Luteipulveratus mongoliensis: one gene and its partner. The main gene of each other region encodes a partner of the protein of the gene in region 2 in a complex. Links are inferred from orthologs where the notes say so. Each region holds a gene or a part of one and is shown on either strand. Other genes may lie near its edges.

Region 1 (7,518 bases), 3.9 Mb from region 2 along the record:
CCTCCGCCGTCGGGGACGACATGTCAGAAATATGCCGGACCTGTGGCCAATGTGAAAGGTGTGACTTCTGGGACTCGCGGAGAGTTGTCTTGACCCTGGGGCTGAAGTGACGAAACTACGCCGTTGTTGTTCTCAGCCGTGACGGCTGTTCCTCGTGAATGGACAGTCCTGACGCGGCGCGCGGCGCGCCCGGGCGACTCAGGTTGCCCCCGTCTCGCATCGTGAGACGAAGACCTGCCAGGCGCCGGCGTACGACGGCCGCACGCCAGTTACATAGCCCCTCTCACCTGTTCCTTTGGCCCCGAAAACCGTTGGGGCACAACAACGCGCCCCGGGCGGGGGTACCGGGGCGCGTTGGTGAATCGGGGGGTCAGGCGACGATCAGGGGCGACCGTAGCTGGAGACCTGCGGCTGGTAGACAGCGCGCTTGTTGACGCGCATGCCGGGCTTCGGGGCGTCGATCATCTGACCGCCGCCGACGTAGATGCCGACGTGGTGCGCCGGGTAGCCGTAGAACACGAGGTCGCCGACCTGCGGGGAGGACACGCGACGGACGGCCGCCTGCTGGGCGCGAGCCGAGCGGGGCAGCGACTTGCCGACCTGGCGGAAGACGTAGCTCGTCAGGCCCGAGCAGTCGAAGCCGCGGGGAGACGAGCCGCCGTAGACGTACGGGATGCCGAGGTACTTGTGGGCGATGGAGGCAGCGCGGGCGTTGGAGCCGCTGCCAGTGGATGAGCCGCCACCGCCGGTGCCGCCGCCCGGGAAGCCGCCGAGCGCGCGCCAGGTGGCGGGACCGACGGAGCCGTCACGAGCCAGACCCTTGCGGCCCTGGAACGCCTTGACCGCACTGAGGGTCTTCGGACCGAACGAACCGTCCTGGGCGATGTGCAACCGACCCTGGACGACCTTCACGTAGTAGCCGGTCGAGCCGTAGCGCAGGACGACCACGCTGGAGGACGCCTGCGCGAGGCTGACGGGGGCGGCCGCAGCAACGCCCGTCGCAGCTATAGGAGCGGTCGTCGCGGGCTTCACAGCCTGCGGAGCGAGCGCGGCGTTCGCGGGGGCCGCCAAGGCGATACCAGCGAGTGAGGCGGGTACCGCGAGCGCGACACCTGACAGGGCCTTGCCGTGACGTCCGGTCAGCGTCGACACAACGGACGCGGCGAGCGTGGGCTCGGCCTTGCGGTGGCGAGGAGCGTGAGTCATGCGAGGGACCTTTCCCAGTCGTTCGGTTTACAGGTCACGACAAGCCCTGTCGGAGCGACTCACCGTGTGCAGCCGAGGTCCCCCGACGTGGCAGCACGATCACCGAATATCCACGAGCACCAACGCTTCTCCAACCTGTTCGCCAAAAGCGGGGTGGCCCGAGCCACCGACACGCGGCGCACCCAGTCAATGTGACAAGGCGTGTCACATACTTGATTTCCCCGTCACGGCGCGGAATTTACTGATTCTTGACCTTGTCAATCACACCGGAACGCCGAGGGCGTGATCTCTACCGGCCGGTTGTCCCACATGATGAGACAAGTGCAACCTCGCACTACCGTGGCCGTCATGCATCAGGCGCCTCAACGGCAGATCCTCCGTCTGGCCGTTCCGGCGTTCCTCGCGCTGGTCGCCGAGCCGCTGTTCCTGCTGGCCGACTCCGCCATCGTCGGGCACCTGGGCACCGCGCCACTGGCCGGTCTCGGCGTCGCAAGCGCCGCTCTGCTCACCGCCGCCAACGTTTACGTCTTCCTCGCCTACGGCACAACATCCCTGGTCGCCCGCCGCCTGGGCGCTGGCGACGACCGTGCGGCCGTGTCTGCGGGACTCGACGGCGTCTGGCTCTCGCTCCTCCTGGGCGCGGTGACTGCGGTGGCCACGGCCCTGTGGGCACGCCCGCTCTGCGAGCTGTTCGGTGCCTCGAGTGACGCGCTGGACCAGGCCGAGACGTACCTGCGAATCAGTGCCCTCGGGATCCCGGCCATGCTCGTCGTCCTGGCGGCCACGGGGGTGCTGCGCGGTTTCCAGGACACCCGTACGCCACTGGTCGCCGCCGTACTCGGCTTCGGCAGCAACATCGGGCTCAACCTGCTGCTCGTCTACGGCTTCGACCTGGGCATCGCCGGATCCGCGTGGGGCACCGTGCTGGCGCAGACCGGGATGGCCGCCGGGCTCCTCGCTGTGGTCACTCGTCAGGCGCGGCGGCTGCACGCCCGGCTGCGCCCTCACCCCATGGGCGTCCTTGGAGCCGCGCTCGGCGGCGTACCCCTGCTCATCCGTACTCTCGCCCTGCGCGCGGCGATGCTGCTGACCACCTGGGTCGCGGCCGGCCTGGGTGACGTGCCGCTGGCCGCGCACCAGGTGGCGATGACAGTGTTCGGGTTCTTGGCGTTCGCGCTCGATGCGTTGGCGATCGCGGCGCAGGCCATCACCGGCAAGGCGCTGGGTGCGGGTGACGTCGACGGGACCCGTGCAGCCACCCGGCTGATGCTCTGGTGGGGCCTCGGCGCCGGGATCCTGCTCGGCGCGGTCGTCCTCGCGCTGCACCAGGTGCTGCCGCTCCTGTTCACCTCCGATGAGTCCGTACGCCGGGCCCTGGCGGCCGCGCTGATCGTCGTCGCGCTGATCCAACCGGTCGCGGGGCTGGTGTTCGTGCTGGACGGCGTGCTGATCGGAGCGGGCGACGGCGTGGTGCTCGCGGTCGCTCAGGTGCTCGTGCTCGCGGCGTACGTGCCGGTGCTGCTCCTCGTCCGCGCGCACCTCGACGGTGCGGCGACGCACACGCTGACGGTGCTGTGGTGGTCGTTCGCGGCGTTCATGGTGTTCCGGTTGCTGGCACTTGGCTGGCGGGCGCGTACGGACCGCTGGCTCGTCACCGGCGCCACCCGCTGACCTCGCCGCCATATCTCGGTCCTGGTGGTTCGACGCGGTTATATCTCGGTCGAACCACCGGGACCGAGATGAGTCCTCGCCGGACTCGGAGCCTTGGGTACGACGAACGCCCGGCCCCGCGGTGAGCGGGACCGGGCGTTCGGCTGAGTCGGGTGGCCTTACTTGGCCGCGACGACGTCCAGCTTGAGGCTGGCGGCAACCTCCGGGTGCAGGCGAACCTGGACCTGGTGGGCACCGGTGATGCGGATCGGCTGACCGATCTCGATCTTGCGACGGTCGACCGTGCCGACACCGGCAGCCTTGACCGCGTCCGCGATCTCGGCCGTGGTGACTGCACCGAAGAGACGGCCGGACTGACCGGCGCGGGCCTCGACCGTGACAGTGGCGTTCTCGAGGTTGCCCCTGATCGACTGGGCCTCCTCGAGGGTCTTCACCGCGCGGGTCTCACGGGCCTTGCTGATCGCCTCGACCTGCTTCTGGCCGCCCTTGGTCCACGGGGTGGCCAGGTTGCGGGGCAGCAGGAAGTTGCGGGCGTAACCGGACTTGACGTCGACGACGTCACCGGCAGTGCCGAGGTTGGACACCTCGTGGGTCAGAATCACCTTCATGACTCGCTCCTTGTGATCGGGGCTCAGCGAGCCGAGCTGGAGTACGGCAGGAGCGCCATCTCGCGGGCGTTCTTGACCGCGGTGGCGATGAGCCGCTGCTCCTGGGTGGTCACACCGGTCACTCGACGCGCGCGGATCTTGCCACGGTCAGAGATGAACTTGCGCAGCAGCGCGGTGTCCTTGTAGTCGATCGTCTCGACCTTCGCCGCCTTCAGCGGGTTGGCCTTCTTCTTGGGCTTACGCACAACGGGCTTGGCCATCGTGGTGCTCTCCTTCGTTTCGAGAGCCCGAGCTGAGCTCGGGATGGGGTAGTTCTACGAGAGTGCAGTCCCGAGGGACATGACGCGTTCGGCGACGACCCCGGCTGGGCGAGCCTGCGAGCTCAGCCGGAGGAGGAGCCGAACGAAAAGGAACTAGAAGGGGGGCTCGTCGTAGGACGGCCCGGTGCTCCAGCCGCCGCCCTGGCCACCGCCGGAAGCGCCGCCGGACTGACCGCCGCCCTGCGGAGCACCCTGAGGTGCGCTCGCCGGCTGACCGCCACTCGGCGCCGTTGCCCAGGGGTCGTCCTGCGAGGCAGCCTGACCGCCCTGCTGGCCACCACCCTGCTGGCCACCTCCGCCGAAACCGCCCTGGCCGCCGCCTTGCTGGCCGCCGAAGCCGCCACCCTGGCCGCCACCGCGCTGGGTCTTGTTGACCTTGGCCGTGGCGTAACGCAGCGACGGGCCGACCTCGTCGACCTGCATCTCCATCACCGTGCGCTTCTCGCCCTCCTTGGTATCGAACGTGCGTGATACCAGGCGGCCGGTCACGACAACCCGCGAACCGCGACCGAGCGACTCAGCGACGTTTTCCGCCGCCTCGCGCCAGACCGAGCAACGCAGGAACAGTGTCTCGCCGTCCTTGAACTCGTTGGTCTGCCGGTCGAACTGACGCGGCGTCGACGCAACGGTGAAGTTGGCGACTGCAGCCCCGGACGGTGTGAACCGCAGCTCCGGGTCCTGAGTGAGATTTCCGACGACGGTGATGACGGTGTCGCCTGCAGCCATTGGGGTGCTCCCCTTCTTGGGTCGTTGACTAGAGAACTAGGCGCCGACGCGCAGCAGCTTGGTCCGCAAGATGGACTCGTTGAGTCCCAGCTGGCGGTCCAGCTCCTTGGCCGTTGCCGACTCGGCCGTCATGGTGACGACCGCGTAGATGCCCTCGGGCTTCTTCTTGATCTCGTAGGCCAGCCGACGGCGACCCCAGATGTCGACGTTGTCGACCTTGCCGCCGTCCTTGGTGACAACGGTGAGGAACTTGTCCAGCGAGGGCTGGACAGTGCGCTCGTCAAGCTCGGGGTCGAGGATGATCATCAGTTCGTACTGACGCATGCGGGAACCCACCTCCTTTGGTCTTAGCGGTCACGGTCTCTCCGTGACAGGAGGGTTGCAGCGTGCTCTGGTGTATCCGCCAGCCGGACGGCTGAGGTGAGCCCACCTGAGTCCTGCCGGACCTACGACCACTCACGATGCCAGGTGGCACCGACAGGTGGGCGAGTTATCCACAGGAAGATGAGCTCCGGCGTACACCAGGAACCGCACGAGGATATCGGCGGCTCGGCAGGTTGACCTAATCGGGCCGTACGGCCGTCGCGCCGGCCGGCTCGGGCAACCACCACTCGGGTACGACGTCCGCCACGATCCGCTCGCGCTCCAGCTCTCCGTGGGTCAAGATCGCCCGCCAGACAAGGCCCACGAGAGCGAGCAGCCGAGCCATCGTCAGGATCGAGTACGCGGCACCGGGCAGCGCCTTTTCCGGGTTGAACGAGGTGCCCACATACATCCAGACACCGGCGAAGTAGGCCACCTCGATGCCGGCCCAGACCAAGTGGTCGCGCCAGCTCAGACCGCACAGTGCGATCAGCGGCAGCACCCAGAGGGCGTTCTGCACGGGCATGCTCTTGCCGGTCACCATGACCACCACGAGCATCGCGAGCGCCAGCGGCGCGACGGGCAGGTTGCGCTCGCGGTCAGTGGCCAGATAGACGCCGACCACCAGCGCGAGCACCCAGCCGATCACGGCGAGCGCGGTCAGTGCGTTGGCCGGGATCGTGACGTGCGCGATCTGCGCGATCAGCCAGGGTGAGCCGTAGCCCGCCGCCTGGTCGCTCCACGCCTGGTAGGGCTCCATCGGGTCGCCGCCCACGGCGTACGCCATACAGAGGCTCACGACAATCGCCACTGCGACACCGCCGAGCAGGCGACCGAGGTCCTGACGACGGCCATCCCGCCACGCGACGAGCACCACGGCGATGAGGACGACAGCCGGGAACGTGCGCGCGCTGATCGCGGCCCCCAGCAGAAGCCCGGCGACCAACGGGTATCGCCGGTGCCAGGCGAGCAGGCCGACGGTCATCAACGCAACGCCGAAGATGTCGAGCGAGACCAGGCTCGCGGTGATCAGGACCGGGCTGAGCGCGACGTGCGCCGCCTGCCAGGGCGTGCCCTCGAGGAGGGCCGCCGTCGCAACGACCGTGGCCGCGATCAGCAGTGCGATCACGATGGCGGCGAGCGCGAAGTACCAGCGCTGCTCGGCCAGTCCGACACCTGAGGGCGTCAGTCGCCGCAGCACCCAGGTGAGGAACGCCGTCAGCACCGGCTGAGTGTGCCCCGCGCCGCCGGTCGACCAGGGCGAGGCACCCGGCTGCGACGTCACCGCGGCCGGGAGGTCGGAGTAGCAGGCCCGCCACAGCGAACCCGGCGTACTCCAGCCGGCACTCACACAGTGGTTCTTCTGCACGATCCCCAGGGCGACGAGAACGCTCGCGAGCGCGGAGAGCACAGCGGCGGCGTACGTCCATGGCCGGCGACCGAGCCCGGCGTACCGACCGAGCGGGCCACCGAAGACATCACTGGCCAGGGCGACGACACCGTCCCCGCGGCTGGGCGTGGCAAGGCGGGAGGGCGTGCGAGGCATGGGCGCGAGTCTAAGCAGGCGACCCGTGCGCTGTGGGGTGGATCTGCGGTGTATACCCGCCGCGGAGGGCAGCGATGGTCGACGGCGGAGTGACCAGCTCGACGTCGCCGTGGGCCGGGCGCGGCCGCGCGACTCCATAACCCTGTCTCGTCCAGGGCACGATCGCGTCGTCCAGGACGAGGTACGGCTGCTCCTCCATCCGCACGAACGCGCCGGTCGGCAGGTCTGCCCAGTCGGCCGGGTGCCAGCGGCGCCGGCTGGTGCCGCGGTAGTTGCGTTCGCCGTGCAGCCGGCGGTCCATCTCGGTCGCCAACGGCCGTCGTACGTCGAGTGCCTGGGTCCAGGCGTCGCGGTAGGCGTTGTAGTCCTCACGTCGGCACAGCGCGCACGGCCGGTGACCGGCGGCCAGCGCGACCGCCTCGTCGTGGAAGAACAGCACGGTGAAGTGGTGCGGTTGCCACTGCGGCAGGCGCCAGTCCTTGTGGCTCAGGGTGCAGATGATCCACAGCGCGCTGGCGTGGGTTCGGACGATGTCGCGGCCGTTGTGCAGGATGCCGCGGTTGCCCAGCCAGTCGCCGCGCAACGGGATCGCGACGATCTCACCCAGCGGCGTGACCCGGTTGCGCATCGGCATGTCTCACAGCATGCGCGTCATCGCGTGGGCGTGCTCGCGGAAATCCGACGTCCTCGGACCAGTTCCCGCGACTTCCTGGCGAGCCACCTCACCACGGGATCCACGATCAAGAGCAGGAGCCAAGTCACGAACGTCACGACGCCGGCCGCGAGCGCCAGCACCGGTTCCCACGGAGCGTCTGCCATTCCGCCGCCGTGAATCGGGTCACGAACCGGGTAGAGCGAGGCTGTCAGCAGGTAGCCACCGAGGGCGATGGGCGGGCAGCTCAGCGCCCACACCCAGAAGAGTCGATCTGCGCCACTGAATCCGGCGAAGAGCGAGACCATGTAGGCGCACCAGAGGCCGCCCGCTGTGGCCAGCATCAGTACTGAGATCGCCACACCGACACCCCTATCCGGCCATCAACTCTCGCCAGCGCTTCAATGTCGCGGCCGCGTTAGGGGA
Region 2 (7,788 bases):
ACCCGTGCGCCGCAGTTCGCCGGCGGTGGCGTCGTCCACGGCCCGCAGCCGCGTGACTACAGCCAGCGCACGCCCAAGAAGATGAAGGCCGCCGCCCTGCGCGGTGCCCTCTCGGACCGGGCGCGCCACGGCCGCATCCACGTGTTCTCCGCGCTGATCGAGGGCGACAAGCCCTCGACCCGCACGGCCGCGGAGCTGCTGGGCAACCTGAGCGAGCGTAAGAACCTGCTCGTGGTGCTGGACCGCTCGGACGAGCTCTCGCTGATGAGCGTGCGCAACCTTGCGGACGTGCACCTGCTCTGGGCCGACCAGCTCAACACCTACGACGTGCTGTGCGCCGACGACATCGTCTTCACCGAGGCTGCGCTCAACGGCTTCCTCGGTACGGGCGAGCAGGCCCGCGTGGTCGAGAAGGCGCCGGCCAAGAAGGCTGCGGCCGCCAAGAAGGCTCCGGCCAAGGCTGCCGCCAAGAAGACCGAGGCTGCGGCCGAGGTTGCTCCGGTGGCCGACACCGCTGCTGCGACCGACAGTGGCTTCGGCGCCGACTCGGCCGCACCGGCCGCCGATGGCTCGGCGCCCGAGGGCTTCGACGTCAAGGGCAACAAGGACTCGATGAAGTACCACGTGCCTGGTTCGCGCTGGTACGACGCGACCGAGGCCGAGGTCTGGTTCCGCACCGCTGACGCTGCGGCCGCCGCAGGCTTCGTGCCCGCGGGTGGCGCTGCCGCTCAGCAGGTCCAGGAGGAGAGCAAGTGACTATCAGCCGTAAGGACCCGCGCGACATCCTGATCGCCCCGGTCGTCTCGGAGAAGAGCTACACGCTGCTCGACGAGGGCAAGTACACCTTCCTCGTCGACCCGCGCGCCAACAAGACCGAGATCAAGATCGCCGTCGAGAAGATCTTCGACGTCAAGGTCGATTCGGTCCACACCATGAACCGTCAGGGCAAGTCGCGTCGCACCCGTTTCGGTACGGGCAAGCGCAAGGACACCAAGCGCGCGATCGTCTCGCTGCGTGAGGGCTCGATCGACATCTTCGGCCAGGTCGGCTGAGGAAGAGGACGTAACGATGGCTATCCGTAAGTACAAGCCGACGACCCCTGGTCGCCGTGGCTCGAGCGTGGCGGACTTCGCTGAGGTCACCCGCACGACGCCTGAGAAGTCGCTGGTTCGTCCTCTGACGAAGACGGGCGGACGCAACGCCTCGGGCCGCATCACCACCCGTCACATCGGTGGTGGCCACAAGCGCGCCTACCGTCTCATCGACTTCCGTCGCAACGACAAAGACGGCATCCCGGCCAAGGTCGCTCACATCGAGTACGACCCCAACCGCACCGCCCGCATCGCGCTGCTGCACTACGCCGACGGCGAGAAGCGCTACATCATCGCGCCGCGTCTGCTCAAGCAGGGCGACCCGATCGAGAACGGCCCCTCGGCCGACATCAAGCCGGGCAACAACCTGCCGCTGCGCAACATCCCGACCGGTACGGTCATCCACTGCGTCGAGCTGCGGCCCGGCGGCGGTGCGAAGATCGCCCGTTCGGCCGGTGTGCGTGTGCAGCTGGTCGCCAAGGACGGCGCTTACGCCCAGCTGCGTATGCCGTCCGGTGAGATCCGCAACGTCGACTCGCGCTGCCGCGCCACCATTGGCGAGGTCGGCAACGCCGAGCAGAGCAACATCAACTGGGGTAAGGCCGGCCGCATGCGCTGGAAGGGCAAGCGCCCGACCGTTCGTGGTGTCGCCATGAACCCCGTTGATCACCCGCACGGTGGTGGTGAGGGCAAGACCTCCGGTGGACGTCACCCGGTCAGCCCGTGGGGTCAGGCCGAAGGCCGAACCCGCCGCCCCAACAAGGAGAGCGACAAGCTCATCGTGCGGCGCCGTCGTACTGGCAAGAAGCGCTGATAGGAGCCTTTGGAAATGCCTCGTAGCCTGAAGAAGGGTCCGTTCATCGACGACCACCTCGTCAAGAAGGTGGACGCCCAGAACGAAGCCGGCACCAAGAACGTCATCAAGACCTGGTCACGCCGGTCGATGATCAGCCCAGACATGCTCGGCCACACGCTGGCCGTGCACGACGGCCGCAAGCACGTCCCGGTCTTCGTGACCGAGTCCATGGTCGGCCACAAGCTCGGCGAGTTCGCGCCGACTCGGACCTTCAAGGGTCACGAGAAGGACGACAAGAAGGGCCGTCGCCGCTGATGGCGGGGGGACCAACCATGACCAAGACCGATAGCAAAGGGACAGCGATGGAAGCCAAGGCGCAGGCGCGGTTCGTCCGTGTGACGCCGCAGAAGGCCCGCCGCGTTGTGGACCTCATCCGTGGCAAGCAGGCCTCTGAGGCCGTCGCCGTGCTGCAGTTCGCTCCGCAGACCGCGAGCGAGCCGATCCGCAAGGTGCTCGAGAGCGCCATTGCCAACGCCCGTTTCGCAGCCGACAAGGCGGCGCAGCCGTTCGACGAGCGCGAGCTCTTCGTCAGCGCCGCCTACGTCGACGAGGGCCCGACCATGAAGCGGTTCCGCCCCCGGGCGCAGGGCCGCGCGAGTCGAATCCTCAAGCGTACGAGCCACATCACCGTGCATGTCGCCCAGCCCAGCTCCAAGGGAGGCCAGAACTAATGGGTCAGAAGGTCAACCCGAACGGCTTCCGTCTCGGCATCACGACCGAGCACAAGAGCCGTTGGTTTGCTGACAGCAGCAAGCAGGGTCAGCGTTACCGCGACTACGTCAAGGAAGACGTCTCGATCCGTCGCCTCATGTCCACGGGCATGGAGCGCGCCGGCATCAGCCGCGTCGAGATCGAGCGCACCCGTGACCGGGTTCGCGTCGACATCCACACGGCCCGCCCGGGCATCGTCATCGGTCGCCGCGGCGCCGAGGCCGACCGCCTGCGTGGCGAGCTCGAGAAGCTCACCGGCAAGCAGGTCCAGCTGAACATCCTCGAGGTCAAGAACCCCGAGGCTGACTCGCAGCTGGTCGCCCAGGGCATCGCCGAGCAGCTCGCTGCTCGTGTCTCCTTCCGTCGTGCGATGCGCAAGGGCATGCAGTCCGCCACGCGCGCCGGCGTCAAGGGCATCCGCGTGCAGGTCTCCGGTCGCCTCGGCGGCGCGGAGATGAGCCGCACCGAGTTCTACCGCGAGGGTCGCGTCCCGCTGCACACGCTGCGCGCCAACATCGACTACGGCTTCTACGAGGCCAAGACGACGTTCGGCCGCATCGGCGTGAAGGTGTGGATCTACAAGGGCGACCTGACCGCCAAGGAGCTGGCTCGCGAGCAGGCTGCTGCTCCGTCGCGCCCGGCTCGCGGCCGCCGTGACGGCGACCGTCCGGGTCGTAACGACCGCGGCGGCGACCGTGGTGGTCGTGGCGGCGCTCGTCGTGAGGCTGCTCCGCAGACCGAGACTCCGGCCACCGAGGCCCCGGCAGCTGAGGCTGCCGCCCCGGCGACCGAGCAGGGAGCGCAGTCCTGATGTTGATTCCCCGTCGTGTGAAGCACCGTAAGCAGCACCACCCCAAGCGGGGCGGCGCGGCCAAGGGCGGCACCGCTGTGTCGTTCGGTGACTTCGGCATCCAGGCTCTCGAGCCGGCCTACGTCACCAACCGTCAGATCGAGTCCGCTCGTATCGCGATGACCCGCTACATGAAGCGTGGCGGAAAGGTCTGGATCAACATCTACCCGGACCGCCCGCTGACCAAGAAGCCTGCCGAGACCCGCATGGGTTCCGGTAAGGGTTCGCCCGAGTGGTGGGTCGCCAACGTCAAGCCCGGCCGCGTCATGTTCGAGCTGTCCGGTGTTTCCGAGGAGACCGCTCGCGAGGCACTGCGCCTGGCGATGCACAAGCTGCCGATGAAGTGCCGCTTCGTCGCGCGTGAGGGTGGTGACTTCTGATGGCTACTGGTTCCAAGGACCTGATGCCGGAGCAGCTGCGCGGCCTGGACGAGTCCGCTCTCGCCGAGAAGCTGACGGAGTCCAAGCAGGAGCTGTTCAACCTCCGCTTCCAGTCGGCCACCGGCCAGCTGGAGAACAACTCGCGGCTGCGCGCCGTCCGCAAGGACATCGCGCGGATCTACACCGAGATGCGCGAGCGCGAGCTCAGCATCGGACGTGCACCGCAGGCCAAGGCCGCTGACGAGACCGTCGAGAAGGCGGTCTGAGCATGACTGACAAGCAGGAGAAGGCAGTGGCCCAAGAGGCGACCGAGCGCAACGACCGCAAGACCCGTCAGGGTTACGTCGTCAGCGACAAGATGGACAAGACCGTGGTGGTCGAGGTCGAGGACCGCGTCAAGCACGCGCTCTACGGCAAGGTCATGCGCCGCAGCAGCAAGGTCAAGGCGCACGACGAGGAGAACACCGTCGGTATCGGCGACCTGGTCCGCATCATGGAGACCCGGCCGCTGTCCGCCACCAAGCGTTGGCGCGTCGTGGAGATCCTTGAGCGCGCGAAGTGATTTCTCGTACGACGGAGCTCACCTCCCAGGTGAGCCACCGACGTACGAAACCAAAACCCGTATCCGTTCCGCAAGGCTCAGCGCTCATCGCAGAGCTGAGAACCAGTGAGACGACAGGAGTAAAACTGTGATCCAGCAGGAGTCGCGACTTCGCGTCGCCGACAACACCGGTGCCAAGGAAATCTTGTGCATCCGCGTGCTCGGCGGCTCGGGCCGTCGCTACGCCGGCATCGGTGACACCATCGTGGCGACCGTCAAGGACGCCATCCCCGGTGGCAACGTCAAGAAGGGCGATGTCGTCAAGGCCGTCATCGTGCGTACCGTCAAGGAGAAGCGTCGTCCGGACGGCTCGTACATCAAGTTCGACGAGAACGCCGCTGTCCTCCTCAAGACCGACGGTGATCCTCGTGGCACGCGCATCTTCGGCCCGGTGGGCCGCGAGCTGCGTGACAAGAAGTTCATGAAGATCATCTCGCTCGCTCCGGAGGTGCTCTGACTCATGGCAGGCAAGCCGAAGATGAAGATCAAGAAGAACGACCTCGTCCAGGTCATCACCGGTCGGTCCCAGGCCAACGGTGGCGACAAGGGCAAGCAGGGCAAGGTCATCGCCGTGTACCCCGAGACCCAGCGTGTGCTGGTCGAGGGCATCAACCGGGTGACCAAGCACACCAAGGCCGGCGCCGGCGGCGCTGCCTCAGGTGGCCTGGAGGTCGTTGAGGCCCCGATCCACGTGAGCAACGTGGCCGTCGTGGACCCCGAGACCAACAAGCCGACGCGGGTCAAGACCCGGGTCGAGACCGTTGAGCGTGACGGCCGGACCAAGACGGTCCGCACTCGTGTTGCCGTGCGCTCGGGTAAGGACCTCTGATGACCGAGACCACTGCGACTGCGGAAAAGACGCTGCCGCGTCTGAAGCAGAAGTACCAGGACGAGATCAAGGCTGCCCTCCTGAGCGAGTTCAGCTTTGCCAACGTGATGCAGGTGCCGACCGTGACCAAGGTCGTCGTCAACATGGGTGTGGGTGACGCGGCGCGTGACTCCAAGCTCATCGACGGCGCGGTCCGCGACCTGTCGGCGATCACCGGTCAGAAGCCGGCTGTCACCAAGGCGCGCAAGTCAATCGCTCAGTTCAAGCTGCGCGAGGGCATGCCGATCGGTGCGCACACCACGCTGCGCGGCGACCGCATGTGGGAGTTCCTGGACCGCCTCACGTCCGTGGCGCTGCCCCGTATCCGCGACTTCCGCGGCCTGTCGGGCAAGCAGTTCGACGGCAACGGCAACTACACCTTCGGTCTCACGGAGCAGTCGATGTTCCACGAGATCGACCAGGACAAGATCGACCGGGTCCGCGGTATGGACATCACGGTCGTGACCACCGCGAGCAACGACGCGGAGGGCCGGGCGCTGCTGAAGCACCTGGGCTTCCCCTTCAAGGAGAACTGACCGTGGCCAAGACTGCGCTCGTCAACAAGGCGAACAAGAAGCCGAAGTTCGCGGTGCGCGCCTACACGCGCTGCCAGCGCTGCGGACGCCCGCACTCGGTCTACCGCAAGTTCGGCCTGTGCCGGATCTGCCTGCGCGAGATGGCGCACCGGGGCGAGCTGCCCGGTGTCACCAAGTCCAGCTGGTGACCATCGCTCGTCACTGAGCACCATCGAACTGATCTGATCCACAACACCGAAGGTCGGCGTACGCGCTGAAACCACGGTGAGGAAGGGCGGAGAGCCCAATGACCATGACCGACCCGATTGCGGACATGTTGACCCGCGTCCGGAACGCCAACTCGGCGCACCACGACGCTACGTCGATGCCGTTCTCGAAGCTGAAGTCGCACATCGCGGAGATTCTCGAGGCCGAGGGCTATATCGCCGGCTGGCGCGTCGAGGACGCCGAGGTGGGCAAGACCCTGACCATCGACCTGAAGTACGGCCCCAACCGTGAGCGCTCCATTGCGGGTGTTCGCCGGGTGTCCAAGCCAGGTCTGCGCGTGTACGCCAAGTCCACCAACCTCCCTCGGGTGCTCGGTGGCCTCGGCGTCGCGATTCTGTCCACGTCGTCCGGCCTTCTGACTGACAAGCAGGCGGCCTCGAAGGGTGTAGGCGGAGAAGTCCTCGCCTACGTCTGGTGACCAGGGACTAGGAGGAGATTCAACGATGTCTCGTATCGGACGTCTTCCGGTCTCGGTGCCTTCGGGCGTCGACGTGACCATCGACGGCCAGGCCGTCGCGGTGAAGGGCCCCAAGGGTCAGCTCGCGATCAACGTCGCCGAGCCGATCACTGTGGCCAAGAGCGAGGACGGTGCGGTTCAGGTCGCCCGTCCCAACGACGAGCGTGCGTCGCGTGCCCTGCACGGTCTGACCCGCAGCCTCATCAACAACATGGTCGTCGGTGTCACCGAGGGCTACACCAAGAAGCTTGAGATCCACGGCACGGGTTACCGCGTGACCGCCAAGGGCAAGGACCTGGAGTTCGCCCTCGGTTACAGCCACTCGATCCTGGTCAAGGCTCCTGAGGGCATCACATTCGCCGTCGAGAACCCCACCCGGTTCTCGGTGACGGGTATCGACAAGCAGCTGGTCGGTGAGGTCTCGGCCAACATCCGCAAGCTGCGCAAGCCCGACCCGTACAAGGCGAAGGGTGTCCGCTACGAAGGCGAGCACATCCGTCGCAAGGTCGGAAAGGCTGGTAAGTAAGCCATGGCAAAGATCGTCAAGCGTTCCAAGACGAAGTCGGCCGCCCGCGGTCGCCGTCACCTGCGCGTGCGCAAGCGCGTCAGCGGTACGACGGCCCGTCCGCGCCTGGTCGTGTCCCGCTCCAGCCGTCACGTCTTCGTGCAGGTCGTCGACGACACCGTGGGTAAGACCCTGGCGTCGGCGTCGACCATGGAAGCCGACCTGCGCACCTTCGAGGGTGACAAGACGGCCAAGGCCAAGCGCGTCGGCGAGCTGCTCGCCGAGCGCGCCAAGGGCGCCGGCGTCGAGGCCGTTGTCTTCGACCGTGGTGGCAACCGGTACGCCGGTCGCGTCGCCGCGATCGCTGATGGCGCTCGCGAGGGTGGGCTGACCCTGTGAACATCAACACCGCTGAGAAGAGGAACTTCTGATGGCTGGACCCCAGCGTCGAGGCGCCGCTGGTTCGACCAGCGGAGGCACCGCCGACAGCAACAGCAACAACAGCAACGACCGTCGCGGTGGCCGCGGCGGGCGTGATGGTGGCCGCGACAACCGTCGTGGAGGTGACGACCGCAACCAGTACGTCGAGCGCGTCGTGACCATCAACCGTGTCGCCAAGGTCGTCCAGGGTGGCCGTCGCTTCAGCTTCACCGCCCTGGTCGTCGT

The links.
Region 1: rplN (region 2) and rplI share a complex: the UniProt entries of both Bacillus subtilis proteins name them as parts of the 50S ribosomal subunit. The link is inferred for Luteipulveratus mongoliensis from one-to-one orthologs.

The regions. Positions count from the first base shown.
Region 1 is NZ_CP011112.1:548,385-555,902, reverse strand. What follows is about bases 1,761-4,485. They hold rplI (50S ribosomal protein L9), read right to left. Parts: upstream 3,486-4,485; coding sequence 3,036-3,485; downstream 1,761-3,035. Other genes in these bases: VV02_RS02585 (single-stranded DNA-binding protein), read right to left, coding at 3,899-4,485; rpsR (30S ribosomal protein S18), read right to left, coding at 3,509-3,745; VV02_RS02600 (MATE family efflux transporter), read left to right, coding at 1,761-2,877. Outside these bases: VV02_RS27005 (C40 family peptidase), read right to left, coding at 382-1,206; more of VV02_RS02600, read left to right, coding at 1,555-1,760; more of VV02_RS02585, read right to left, coding at 4,486-4,531; rpsF (30S ribosomal protein S6), read right to left, coding at 4,568-4,855; VV02_RS02575 (glycosyltransferase 87 family protein), read right to left, coding at 5,094-6,440; VV02_RS02570 (hypothetical protein), read right to left, coding at 6,451-7,074; VV02_RS02565 (hypothetical protein), read right to left, coding at 7,092-7,454; VV02_RS02560 (transglycosylase domain-containing protein), read right to left, coding at 7,511-7,518. UniProt on the Bacillus subtilis protein: Binds to the 23S rRNA.
Region 2 is NZ_CP011112.1:4,428,735-4,436,522, reverse strand. The notes cover bases 3,267-6,261. They hold rplN (50S ribosomal protein L14), read left to right. Parts: upstream 3,267-4,577; coding sequence 4,578-4,946; downstream 4,947-6,261. Other genes in these bases: rpsH (30S ribosomal protein S8), read left to right, coding at 6,180-6,261; VV02_RS20995 (type Z 30S ribosomal protein S14), read left to right, coding at 5,896-6,081; rplE (50S ribosomal protein L5), read left to right, coding at 5,318-5,893; rplX (50S ribosomal protein L24), read left to right, coding at 4,950-5,318; rpsQ (30S ribosomal protein S17), read left to right, coding at 4,157-4,450. Outside these bases: rplD (50S ribosomal protein L4, sunset domain variant), read left to right, coding at 1-756; rplW (50S ribosomal protein L23), read left to right, coding at 753-1,052; rplB (50S ribosomal protein L2), read left to right, coding at 1,069-1,905; rpsS (30S ribosomal protein S19), read left to right, coding at 1,921-2,202; rplV (50S ribosomal protein L22), read left to right, coding at 2,250-2,618; more of rpsC, read left to right, coding at 2,618-3,266; more of rpsH, read left to right, coding at 6,262-6,578; rplF (50S ribosomal protein L6), read left to right, coding at 6,604-7,143; rplR (50S ribosomal protein L18), read left to right, coding at 7,147-7,521; rpsE (30S ribosomal protein S5), read left to right, coding at 7,553-7,788. UniProt on the Bacillus subtilis protein: Binds to 23S rRNA. Forms part of two intersubunit bridges in the 70S ribosome.